DNA from 3 places in the Massilia sp. P1_C10 genome. Region 3 is predicted to be linked to each of the others. Evidence: predicted binding sites of a transcription regulator. Region 3 holds the regulator's gene; each other region holds the start of a gene.
The links. Region 3 encodes sigma-54, which starts transcription at its own class of promoters, with help from an activator protein. Its sites were predicted from a motif close to TGGCANGNAANCTGCTTT; they were not measured.
Positions count from the first base shown of each region.

Region 1: AC1D02_RS10755 (PEP-CTERM sorting domain-containing protein) is a predicted target of sigma-54. The motif match lies at 1,895-1,912, and genes of this name have one in related genera.
Region 2: AC1D02_RS15835 (nidogen-like domain-containing protein) is a predicted target of sigma-54. The motif match lies at 1,145-1,162, and genes of this name have one in related genera.

Region 1 is NZ_JBFUAC010000004.1:155,273-158,864, forward strand. It holds gene AC1D02_RS10750 (ComEC/Rec2 family competence protein) at 1-452, shown strand, start outside; gene AC1D02_RS10755 (PEP-CTERM sorting domain-containing protein) at 447-1,859, opposite strand; gene AC1D02_RS10760 (recombinase family protein) at 2,606-3,592, shown strand, end outside.
Region 2 is NZ_JBFUAC010000007.1:62,535-66,126, forward strand. It holds gene AC1D02_RS15825 (hypothetical protein) at 1-446, shown strand, start outside; gene AC1D02_RS15830 (hypothetical protein) at 467-856, opposite strand; gene AC1D02_RS15835 (nidogen-like domain-containing protein) at 1,370-2,449, shown strand; gene AC1D02_RS15840 (invasion associated locus B family protein) at 2,461-3,048, shown strand; gene AC1D02_RS15845 (porin) at 3,352-3,592, shown strand, end outside.
Region 3 is NZ_JBFUAC010000008.1:154,971-158,562, reverse strand. It holds gene lptA (lipopolysaccharide transport periplasmic protein LptA) at 1-273, shown strand, start outside; gene lptB (LPS export ABC transporter ATP-binding protein) at 273-1,028, shown strand; gene AC1D02_RS17645 (RNA polymerase factor sigma-54) at 1,032-2,528, shown strand; gene hpf (ribosome hibernation-promoting factor, HPF/YfiA family) at 2,600-2,953, shown strand; gene AC1D02_RS17635 (enoyl-CoA hydratase/isomerase family protein) at 3,048-3,592, shown strand, end outside.

The DNA.
Region 1 (3,592 bases), on a different contig from region 3:
GTGTGGCCGGCGCGCCGATGGCCGTGCCGCCGCGCGTGTCGCTGGCGTGGTACGCGGGCTTTCGCGACAAGCTGCAGCAGGTCGGCGCGGTGCAGCCCGGCGAACGCTGGCAACTCACGGTGCGGCTGCAGCGCCCGCACGGCAACGCCAACCCGTACGGATTCGATTACGAAGTGTGGCAGCTCGAACAGGGCGTGCGCGCCACCGGCTACGTGCGGCCGGAAGCCCACCGAAACCGGCGCCTCGACAGCTTCGTCTTCAGCATCGGCAACCTGGTCGAGCTGTGCAGGTCCCGGCTGCGCGACCGCATCCTGGCCGCGCTCCCGGGCAAGCAGTACGCCGGCGTGATCGTCGCGCTGGTAGTGGGCGACCAGCGCGCAATCGACCAGTCGGACTGGACGATCTTCAACCGCACCGGAATCAGCCACCTGATCTCGATCTCTGGTCTATGAATACATCAACCTGACTGTTCCTAACCATCCTCCCCGGCCGTGTTTACTCGCTAAGGTAACATGCTTCTTATGGGCCGATTTTTTCTGCTTAGCCACACGTGCAACCAGAGTTAATAATGACAAGAGGAAGATTGATATTGTTGACGGTTCGGGAACATGGATTGATTCAGCCAAGGCTCGCTGTTCGAACACAGTCGTCCCTGTACCGGCGAACGTCAATTGAGTTGCGAAATCGGATTTTCCAACGAATGGACCTTCGAACCCTCGCAGCGAAAAAAAATCAACTGGGGTTGAAAACTTGAACAATTCGTCTGGATGTAAGGTATAGCTGTTCCCATTCACATCGAGAATAAACTCCGACAGCCCCGGAACGGAAAACTGGGGAACTAAAACAGATTCGAACAGTGGGCCCGCCCAGGACGCGTACGAAAAACCGGGTGCCGCAATGGGATCAAACAGGATAGGAGTGGACGATGCATTTTCTACGAAGACCGAACTGCCTTGCCCCGTCACCACGGGCTTTATCGCTTGATCAGGTGGAAGGCTTCCGCTTCGAACTTGAATCGCAGCGACCGCTCCGCTAAGTCCCCAAAAATCAAAATTGGCAGGCGACTGTGGTCCATCGTCGGCTGTAAAAAATTTTTCGCCAAGAACATTCTGCGATATTGCTTTTCCGACATTATAAACGGGATCGATTATGAGGCCCACCACCGCAGCAGAGAGCGGATTGTCGATCAAGTTGTTCCCGAGACCGCTAGCGTACACCTGAAAGAAATGGTCGGTATTTGCTAAAGTAGTTATGTCCAAGTTCTTTAGCTGGATAAATTCGTTATTAACGCCGTAAAAACCATGGCGAGCGTCTTCGAGAGCGGAAAACGCCGCTTCTGCGATTTCGCGTTCCGTCTTTCCCTGATTCGCAGGACTATTGCGAACGATGTCAAGCACAGTATTAATGGTGTTTTTTGTAGGATTAGTATCCATGATGTTAATGTTGAGTTTCGTAGGTCCAAGCCGGACCACGTATGGAGATGTCTGGTCTGCAGTCACAACATTCGTACCGTTACTAATTGCATTTAGAGCGATGGAGGAGGACCAACTGACCGGAGAGAAATTGCACGGAGAGCCAGTATTCGTATCTGGATTATACGGACCGCAGGTTGCGACCTTTTGAGAGTTTAGGGACACTACCACGCCGGCCGAACTACTCACAGATGAATTTCCAAAGGTTCCATTTATTGTCCCTCCAGTTATATATGATCCAGACGATAGCGAAAGTGAAAATTGCCCTACGGTTCCACTTCCACCGGAATATTCAGGTAGGACGATGTTGGTGGGGGTGGCCGTAACGGATGCGGAAACGAATATTGCCGCAAATCCAAAAAAGTAATGTGCGAAGCGAGTTTTCATCACACTTCTCCTTGATAGGTGTTGAGCTGGTGGTTCAAGCAAGAAATGAGCCAAAAACAGGGGCCACGATAACTATATGATTTAATGCCGCTTTTTCGTGAAGCGCGTTTTAAGCTGAAAAAGTGTGTAATATTCTTCGACAATAACGAGGGCTCATTTTTGGTTTTCGCGCTGAAATTTTTGAATCTCGGTGGAAAATCGTTTTGCTTGTGAAGATTGTTATCTCGGAGAAAAGTATAATTGTTCACCCGCGAACGAGTGCCTATGTCGCCACATGGTTTTTGTACAGTTACCTTTTCGCAAATTTCTCCGGTTATCGGCGGTATATTTCCGTTTGGAAGGCTATAGCGCTATCATCTTCTGCGCGTATGCGAGAATGCGAACATATTTCGTTTCGTTATGGGGATCTGCTTTCGGTGGCGGGACGCGGGTCGAATTGCGTTCGTTTCATTCCGGGCCGCGTCGGAAATGGGAGCTTGAGGGATAAATTGTCGGGCGCGACGCAGACAGCGTTGTACGGATTTTTAGTTCGGCGGCCAACGCCCCGCCGACCTGCGATGGCATCGCTTCTTCCGATGACCTCCTTCCGAGCTGTGGAGAATGTTTGTTTCGCAACGCTTCATGCGTATCATATTGTGAGAAAATCTCTGGCGTGGTGGGTCGTATAGATATCGATATAATGTCTATGAATACATCGACGGTGGCGGTGTATAATTGCCATTCCGCAACCAAATTGGACCAGCGCCTTGCCCGTCGCCTACAGCTACATTCGCTTCTCTACGTCCGAACAGAAGAAGGGCGATTCGCTCCGCAGACAAACTGAGCTGTCTGAACACTATGCCGCCAAGCATGGCCTCACCCTCGATAATTCTCTCCATCTGCATGACCTCGGTCTGTCCGCGTTTGATCGTTCAAACATCGAGCGCGGCGCACTTGGCGGATTTCTTGAAGCCATCAAGCGTGGCCGCATCGTTCCTGGCTCATTCCTGCTAGTCGAATCGCTGGACCGTCTTTCGCGCGACAAGGTGCTCGCCGCGCTTGAGATTTTCATCTCTATTTTGCGGCAGGGCATCACTATTGTCACGTTGGCTGACAACATGGTTTACAGTGCGGAATCCGTCGGCGACAACTTCTCAAGCTTGATCATCTCGATCACCATCATGGCTCGTGCTCACGAAGAGTCTGCCATGAAAAGCCGTCGCATCTCGGCGGCATGGGAAGCAAAACGTGCCCGTATCGACGAGAAAAAATTGACTGCCCGGTGTCCTGCGTGGATGCGGTTGAACGCTGACAAGACCGAGTTTGAGTTGGTCCCTGAGCGTGTAGAACAGGTCATGGAAATCCTCGGCATGGTCAAGGCAGGGATGGGACAAGCATTAATCGCTAAACGATTTAATGAACGTTCCGTACCGCCAGTTTCGTCTCACGGAAAAGGCTGGTATCCGTCGTACATCAACAAGATCGTCACGAGTACAGCACTATACGGCGAGTTTCAGCCTCAGCTTTGGAACGGAGGAAAGCTGACGCCTCACGGCGCGCCAGTTCCAGATTACTATCCGGCGTTGATTACGAAGGAGGCATTCTTCCATTTGCAGAATATCCGAGCGCAGCGCCTGTTCGTCGGAGCTAGAGCAAGAAAGGGTACAAACATTCCGAATTTGCTCAGTGGAATAGTGAAGTGTGGCTATTGTGGCAGCACGATGATTCTTGCTGGCGGAGCCGCCCAGCGCGTT
Region 2 (3,592 bases), on a different contig from region 3:
TCCAGGAATTCGATCCCGCGGCCGAGAGTGCGCCGCGCCTTTTCCTCACGCGTCCGGATCAGTCCGGAATACGCGTGGCGATCGAATGCAGTTATGAAGGGCGCAAAGCGGTCATCGGCGGGCCGGACTGGCAGATGCTGGAACGGCGTTGCGCCGAGAACGGGAACTTCGTCGCGACCCTCAATCCCGCCGTTATTCACGCGTTGATCGCCGAGCTCGAGTTGGCCAGGCAGGACGACGACCTGGCCGTGGCCCAGGTGCGCCATTACGATTATCCGGGCCTGGTGAAAAATGATGTGCACCAGGAGATCGTGTGCGAATCGAACCTGCCGGATGGGACTAAGCTATTTCTCCGGCCCGATCCCGAACTGGCCGCGCTGCGCAGCAGGATCAATCAGCTGGAGCAGCGCAATCGCGAGCTGGAATCGCAGCTGCGGGCGAAATGATGGCGTGATTGCCGCGGCGTTCAGTCGAACATTTCGCCGGTGGTTTTGGCAAACGTCTTGGCGAACAGGTTGAACAGTTCGACGCCCGGGTTCGATTCCAGGTATCTGTGCGCGCGCTGCGCCAGCAGCGTCAGGGTTTCCCCATCGCTCAGGAACTCTTCCCAGTGATCGGCGCGCATCTGGCCTTCCAGCCAGCCGACCGCCGCCGACATCGTTTCCTTGATGACGTGCTCGAGCAACTGCGCGGCCTTGTCGTTGCTGACCGGGCGGCGCATCTGCAGGGCGGCCACGAAGGCGGCCAGTTCGCTGTTGCCTTCATCGCGCACGGTGTCCTTCGCCTCGCCCTTGGTCAGGTGGGCTTTGTCGTCGTCCGGGCTGGCGGCGTCGATCGTGGACGGGTCGGTTGTCATTGCTGGTTTCTCCATTGGGGTTTATGCACACAGCATGGCGCCGCGCGCCGCCCCAGTCTGTGCGGCAGCTAACGCGAAGTCGTCGCCCTGGCCCTCCGCTTATCGAGTTGAATCGGTTTATCAATCCCAATCGGCTTAATAATTTTGTTACTAATGATCGATGTGGCGCATATAAAGTAGGTACTCCACGATGCATATATTTTCTCGCTAGCCGCCATTATGTCGGATATTTTTACAGTCGATTTTCACGGCAAACGTAAACACCTGATTTTATTGAAATCATATTATTGGCACGGTTTTTGCAATGTTTGCGCCCTGTAGTTAATGATGATATGTCCAAACAGGGAGAAAATAATGAAAAAATCGATGTCAATAGGAATTGGCCTGCTGCTCGGGGCACTGTCGCTGAGCGCAGCGAGCGCGGCGCCTCTGCGCACGGGCTTTGGTGGACCGGAAGGGTATGGCGCCCTTAGCCAGGGACCGAATGACGATGGCACGTCCGGGTAGTTGAGCTTGCCCTTCAGTGTTAACTTCTACGGCAATACATTTAATAATTTTTACGTTAATAATAACGGTAACATCTCATTCGGACAGGGTTCGGGCAGCTTTACGCCAGTTCATTTCCCGAGTTCCAATTTGCCGATCATTGCGCCGTTCTGGGCCGATGTGGATACGCGACGCCAGCCGGGCGGCGGTGCGGTCTACGTGGCGGCGCCGAATGCCAACTCGGTGGTCGTCACCTGGCACGACGTCGGCTATTACAGCCAGCACAATAACCTGCTGAACGATTTCCAGCTGACGCTGCTGAACCGTGCCGACACCGGCGCCGGCAACTTCGATATCGAGTTCCGCTATAACCAGTTGCAATGGACGACCGGCGACGCCAGCGGCGGCTCCGGCGGGATGGGCGGTACTCCTGCACAGGCCGGCTACGATGCGGGCAACCATCAGAATTTCTTTGTGCTGCCTGGTTCGTTCTCGAGCGGCATCCTGAACCTGGCGAACACTTCCAACGTCAGCCAGGATACCCCGGGCGTGTGGACCATGGCGATCCGCGGCGGCACGACCTCCGACGGCGCCACTCCCGGCGCGCCGCTGCTGCCGACGATCGTCGACGACTCCGGCTTCCACTTCACTTTCAGCGCGAACCTCGGACAGACCGTCTACATCGATCCTGAAGTGGCCACCGGCTACGAGTACCAGGTTCTGTCGGGCCCGAACATTCTCAGCGCGATTTTCCCGATCATCGCCGGCGACGCCGACGGTTACGATATCTTCTCGCTGACCGGCGACCTGCTCGGCTCGGTTCTGCCGGGCGGCACCTTCAATTTCGGCGGTGGCGGCGTCAACGGCTTCCGCCTGGGCGGCATCGATATCGGGGCCAACCTGGATCCGGCCAACACCCAAGCCTTCGTCACCGGGCTGACGTTTGCCGCCGCCGGCCAGTTCGACATCGCCCAGTTGCCGATCACGGTGACTCTCGGCGGCACGGTGCCCGAGCCCTCGTCGGCGCTGCTGCTGCTGCTCGGCGCCCTGGCCATCGGCGCGAGCCGCTCCGTGCGCCAGCGTCGCGCCACCGGGTTGCGCGCTTGACCGCCAGCGCGATGGGATCGCGTTTGCAGGCGGCGCGCTCGTGCGCGGTTGCGCTGCTGGCCGCCTGCGCGGCCGGCGCGGCTTCAGCGCAAGGCGGCGACGCGCCGCGCGTCGTCAAGGAGCAGCGCTTCGCTTCCTGGGGCTATTCCTGTGCCGTGGCCGGCAACGGCAAGGGCGCCGAGGTTGAACGCTGCATGATCTCGCAAATGGTGGCGACCAATCCGCGCGAGCGCAAGGTGGTGCTGGGCCTGACCGTCGACTTCGAGGACTCGCGCACCGTGCCGACCTTGCGCGCGCGCTTTTCGGCCGACGCCAAGCGCGAGGCGGGCATCGGCATCAAGATCGACGAGAAGCCGGAAATGCGGCTCGCCATCGGCGATTGCAACACCCAGCGCTGCGAGTCGTTGGGACGCATGTCGACGCCGGTGCTGAAGGCGTGGAGCTCGGGCAAGATCGGCAAGTTCGCCTTCCTGCGGCAGAGCGGCAAGCAGGTGTTGCTGCCGATTTCGCTCGACGGCTTCGACCAGGCGCTGGCGGCGTTGCGCCAGCATCCGGGCGGCTCCGTGGCGCCGCCGGCGAAGACGCCGGCGCGGACCTGACGGCGCCTGCGGCGATCTTTAAGTCCCGGGGCGCGGCATTCGCCTCCTCGCCGGGGCCGGGCAGCGCGAGTTGTCCGGCCCCGCTTGTTTCCGGCTGGGATTTCGACGTTCAACGGAACATTGCAGTGCAGACGCGTTTCTTCGAAAGGGGAAACGTTTGCGTGGGGCAATGGATGTCGGACAAGGACGACATCTTTACAGGAAACCTTGAGGCCGCTATGTGGCTTGGGCGACAGATGGGAGGACAATAAAAGCGGATATTACGAGCGTACAGGCAACTTTGTCTGGTTTTGGAGTTCACGCATGAAACAATCCGCCCTCGTCATCGCTCTGCTCGGCGCAAGCCTCGGTAGCGCCTGGGCGCAAAATTCGGCCCCGACCGTGTACGGCGTCATCGACGCCGGCGTGGTGAGCGAGCGCGGCTGCGCGAATGGCTGCGCCACGCGCATCGACGGCGGCATCGCGTCGGAATCGCGGGTCGGCATTCGCGGCAGCGAGCAGCTCGGCGACGGCCTGTCGGCGATCTATACCCTGGAGGCGGGCC
Region 3 (3,592 bases):
GGCGATTTCTGGGTCGAGGGCGAGGCCGAGCGCATCGAGTATGACAACAAGGCGGAGATACTGAAGATGTACACGCGGGCCAAGCTGACCAAGCTGGAAGGCGCGCGGGTCGCCGACGAAGTCGAAGGCGCCTTCATCTCCTACGACAGCCGCAAGGAATTTTCCAGGGTCGAGAACACCAATACCGGCGAATCGAAACCGGGCGGCGGACGGGTCAAGATCACGATCCAGCCTCCCGTTAAGTCCGCGCCGGCGCCGGCGGGAAAGCAATGATGGATACAAAATCCTGCGGTAACACCCTGATCGTGCGCGGCCTGCAAAAGAGCTACGGCAAGCGGCTGGTGGTGCGCGACGTTTCGCTGCAGGTCGAATGCGGCGAAGTGGTCGGCCTGCTCGGCCCGAACGGCGCCGGCAAGACCACCTCGTTTTACATGATCGTCGGCCTGGTGCCGTCGGACGCCGGCTCGATCGACATCTCCGGCGTCGATATCTCCAGCCTGCCGATCCACCGCCGCGCGGTGCTCGGCCTGTCCTACCTGCCGCAGGAGGCCTCGGTGTTCCGCAAGCTGACGGTGGAGGACAACATCCGCGCCGTGCTCGAGCTGCAGAAGGTCGACGGCAAATCGCTGACCAAGGACCAGATCAACGAGCGCCTCGATACCTTGCTGGCCGACCTGCAGATCGAGAAGCTGCGCGAGAACCAGGCGATGTCGCTGTCGGGCGGCGAGCGGCGCCGCGTCGAGATCGCGCGCGCGCTGGCGACCAATCCGCGCTTCGTGCTGCTCGACGAGCCGTTCGCCGGCGTCGACCCGATCGCCGTGATCGAGATCCAGCGCATCGTGCGCTTCCTGAAGGAGCGCGGCATCGGCGTGCTGATCACCGACCATAACGTGCGCGAGACGCTCGGCATCTGCGATCGCGCGTATATTATCAATCAGGGTGCGGTGCTTGCTTCGGGACGTCCCGACGACATCATCGCGGACGAATCGGTGCGCCGCGTCTACCTGGGCGAACATTTCCGCATGTAAGCCATGAAACAGTCACTGCAACTACGGACTTCCCAACACCTCGCGCTGACGCCGCAGCTGCAGCAGTCGATCCGTCTGCTGCAGTTGTCCACGCTCGAGCTGCAACAGGAACTGACGCAGCTGCTGTCCGATAATCCGCTGCTCGAACGCCTCGACGACCCGCTCGACAACTCGGTGCGCCTGCTGGCCGATGGCGCCATCGGCACGCCGGCGTCGCCGGGCGAAGCGCCGTCCGAGCCGGGCGCGCAGGACGCGCCGCCGGGCGAGGGCAGCGGCGAGGCGCCCGGCGCCGGCGAAGGCGAGGGCGGGGGCGACGGCGAAACCCCCGAGGCGGCCGGCGGCGACAGCGAGGACTGGGGCGAGGCGGGCCGCAACAAGACCCCCGACGACGAGGATTCGCGGCCGCAGATCGAAGCGTCGGCGACCACCCTGCGCGATCATTTGATGGAGCAGATGCGCCTGGCCATGCTGGGCACGCGCGACCGCGCGCTGGTCGAACTGATGATCGACGCGCTCGACGACAACGGCTACCTGACCGAGTCGCTCGAAGAGATCCTCGAGCGCCTGCCGCCCGAGCTGGAACTCGACCTCGACGAACTGAAGACCGCGCTGTCGCTGCTGCAAAGCTTCGACCCGGCGGGCGTCGGCGCGCGCAACGCCTCCGAATGCCTGGCGCTGCAGATCAAACGCATGCCCGGCGTGCCGCTGGTCACGCGGCGCATGGCGCTCGACATCGTCTGCAAGCACCTGGCCTGGTTCGCCCAGCGCGATTTCAACAAGCTGAAAAAAGCCCTCGACTGCGACGACGAGGACCTGCGCGAGGCGCAGGCCGTGATCCGCAACTGCAATCCGCATCCGGGCGCGGCATTCGGCACCGGCGCCTCCGACTACGTGGTGCCGGACGTGATCGTGCGGCGCGCGAAGAACGGCTGGACCGTCTCGCTGAACCAGGAAGTGATGCCGCGCCTGCGCGTCAACAGCATGTACGCCAACCTGCTCAAGAACGGCAAGGGCGAAGGCCAGCTGGGCGCGCAGCTGCAGGAAGCGAAGTGGCTGATCAAGAATATGCGCCAGCGCTTCGATACGATCCTGCGCGTGGCGGAGGCGATTGTCGAGCGGCAACGGAACTTTTTCAGCCATGGCGCGGTTGCCATGCGTCCACTTGTGCTGCGCGAAATTGCTGATACACTGGGTCTACACGAGAGTACGATATCTCGTGTGACAACCCAAAAATACATGCTCACGCCGCATGGTATGTTTGAGTTGAAATACTTTTTTGGGAGCCACGTCGCCACCGAAGCAGGGGGAGAAGCATCCTCCACGGCGATACGGGCACTCATCGTGCAACTCACAGGAGCCGAAGACCCTAAAAACCCTTTATCAGACAGTAAGATCGCAGACATGCTGGGGGAACAGGGGATGGTTATTGCACGACGCACGGTCGCCAAGTACCGTGAAGCGCTCAAGATACCGCCAGTGGCCCTCCGTAAAAGTTTGTAGATCGACCTCACACGCTGTTCCTCTGCGCGTATGACGCACGAACAGGTAGCGACATCATCAAAGGAGTGTGTATGAATCTCACAATCAGTGGACATCATCTTGAAGTGACCCCAGCCATCCGTGAATACGTACAGAACAAACTGGAGCGAGTGAAGCGTCATTTCGATCAAGTGATCGACATCGCCGTGATCCTCACCGTCGATAATCTGACTGAAAAAGAAAAACGGCAAAAAGCCGAGATCAACTTGAGGCTGCCGGGTAAAACCGTGAATGTCGCCAGCCTGTCACACGACCTGTACGCTGCCATCGACAGCCTGATCGACAAGCTCGATCGACAAGTCATGAAATACAAATCCCAAGTGCAGGAGCACAACCACCAGGCCATCAAGCATCTGCAAGAGCCGGAGCTCCCCGCCGCCGCATAAGGCCGGCATCACCTGAAAGCGAGGGCGCCGTCGGCGCCCTTTTTGTATCTGGCGCCTGCGTTAAAATACGCCCTTTCCGACCACGATCCCGACCATGACCGACTTCGTCAAAACCCGCATCGCCAACCGCACCGGCATCATCACCCTGGACCGCCCGCGCACGCTCAACTCGCTGTCGCTGGAAATGATCCGCGCGCTGTCCGACGTGCTGCTGGCGTGGCGCGACGATCCCGCGGTGGACGCCGTGGTCCTGCGCAGCAGCACCGACAAGGCGCTGTGCGCCGGCGGCGACATCCGCTACTTCCACGACGTCGGCACCTTGCCGACGACCGGCGGCAGCGCCTCGCTGGAAGACTTCTTCACCGAGGAATACACGCTCAACCACCTGATCCACTTCTACCCGAAGCTGTATGTGGCGGTGATGGACGGCGTGGTGATGGGCGGCGGCCTTGGCATCTCCGAAGCGGGCCCGGACACCGGCCTGCGCGTGGTCACCGACGGCACCAAGCTGGCCATGCCCGAGGTGAACATCGGCCTGTTCCCGGATGTGGGCGGCAGCTACTTCCTGGCGCGCGCGCCGGGCAAGCTTGGCCTGTACCTTGGCCTGACCGGCCTGACCGTGCGCGCCGCCGATGCGCT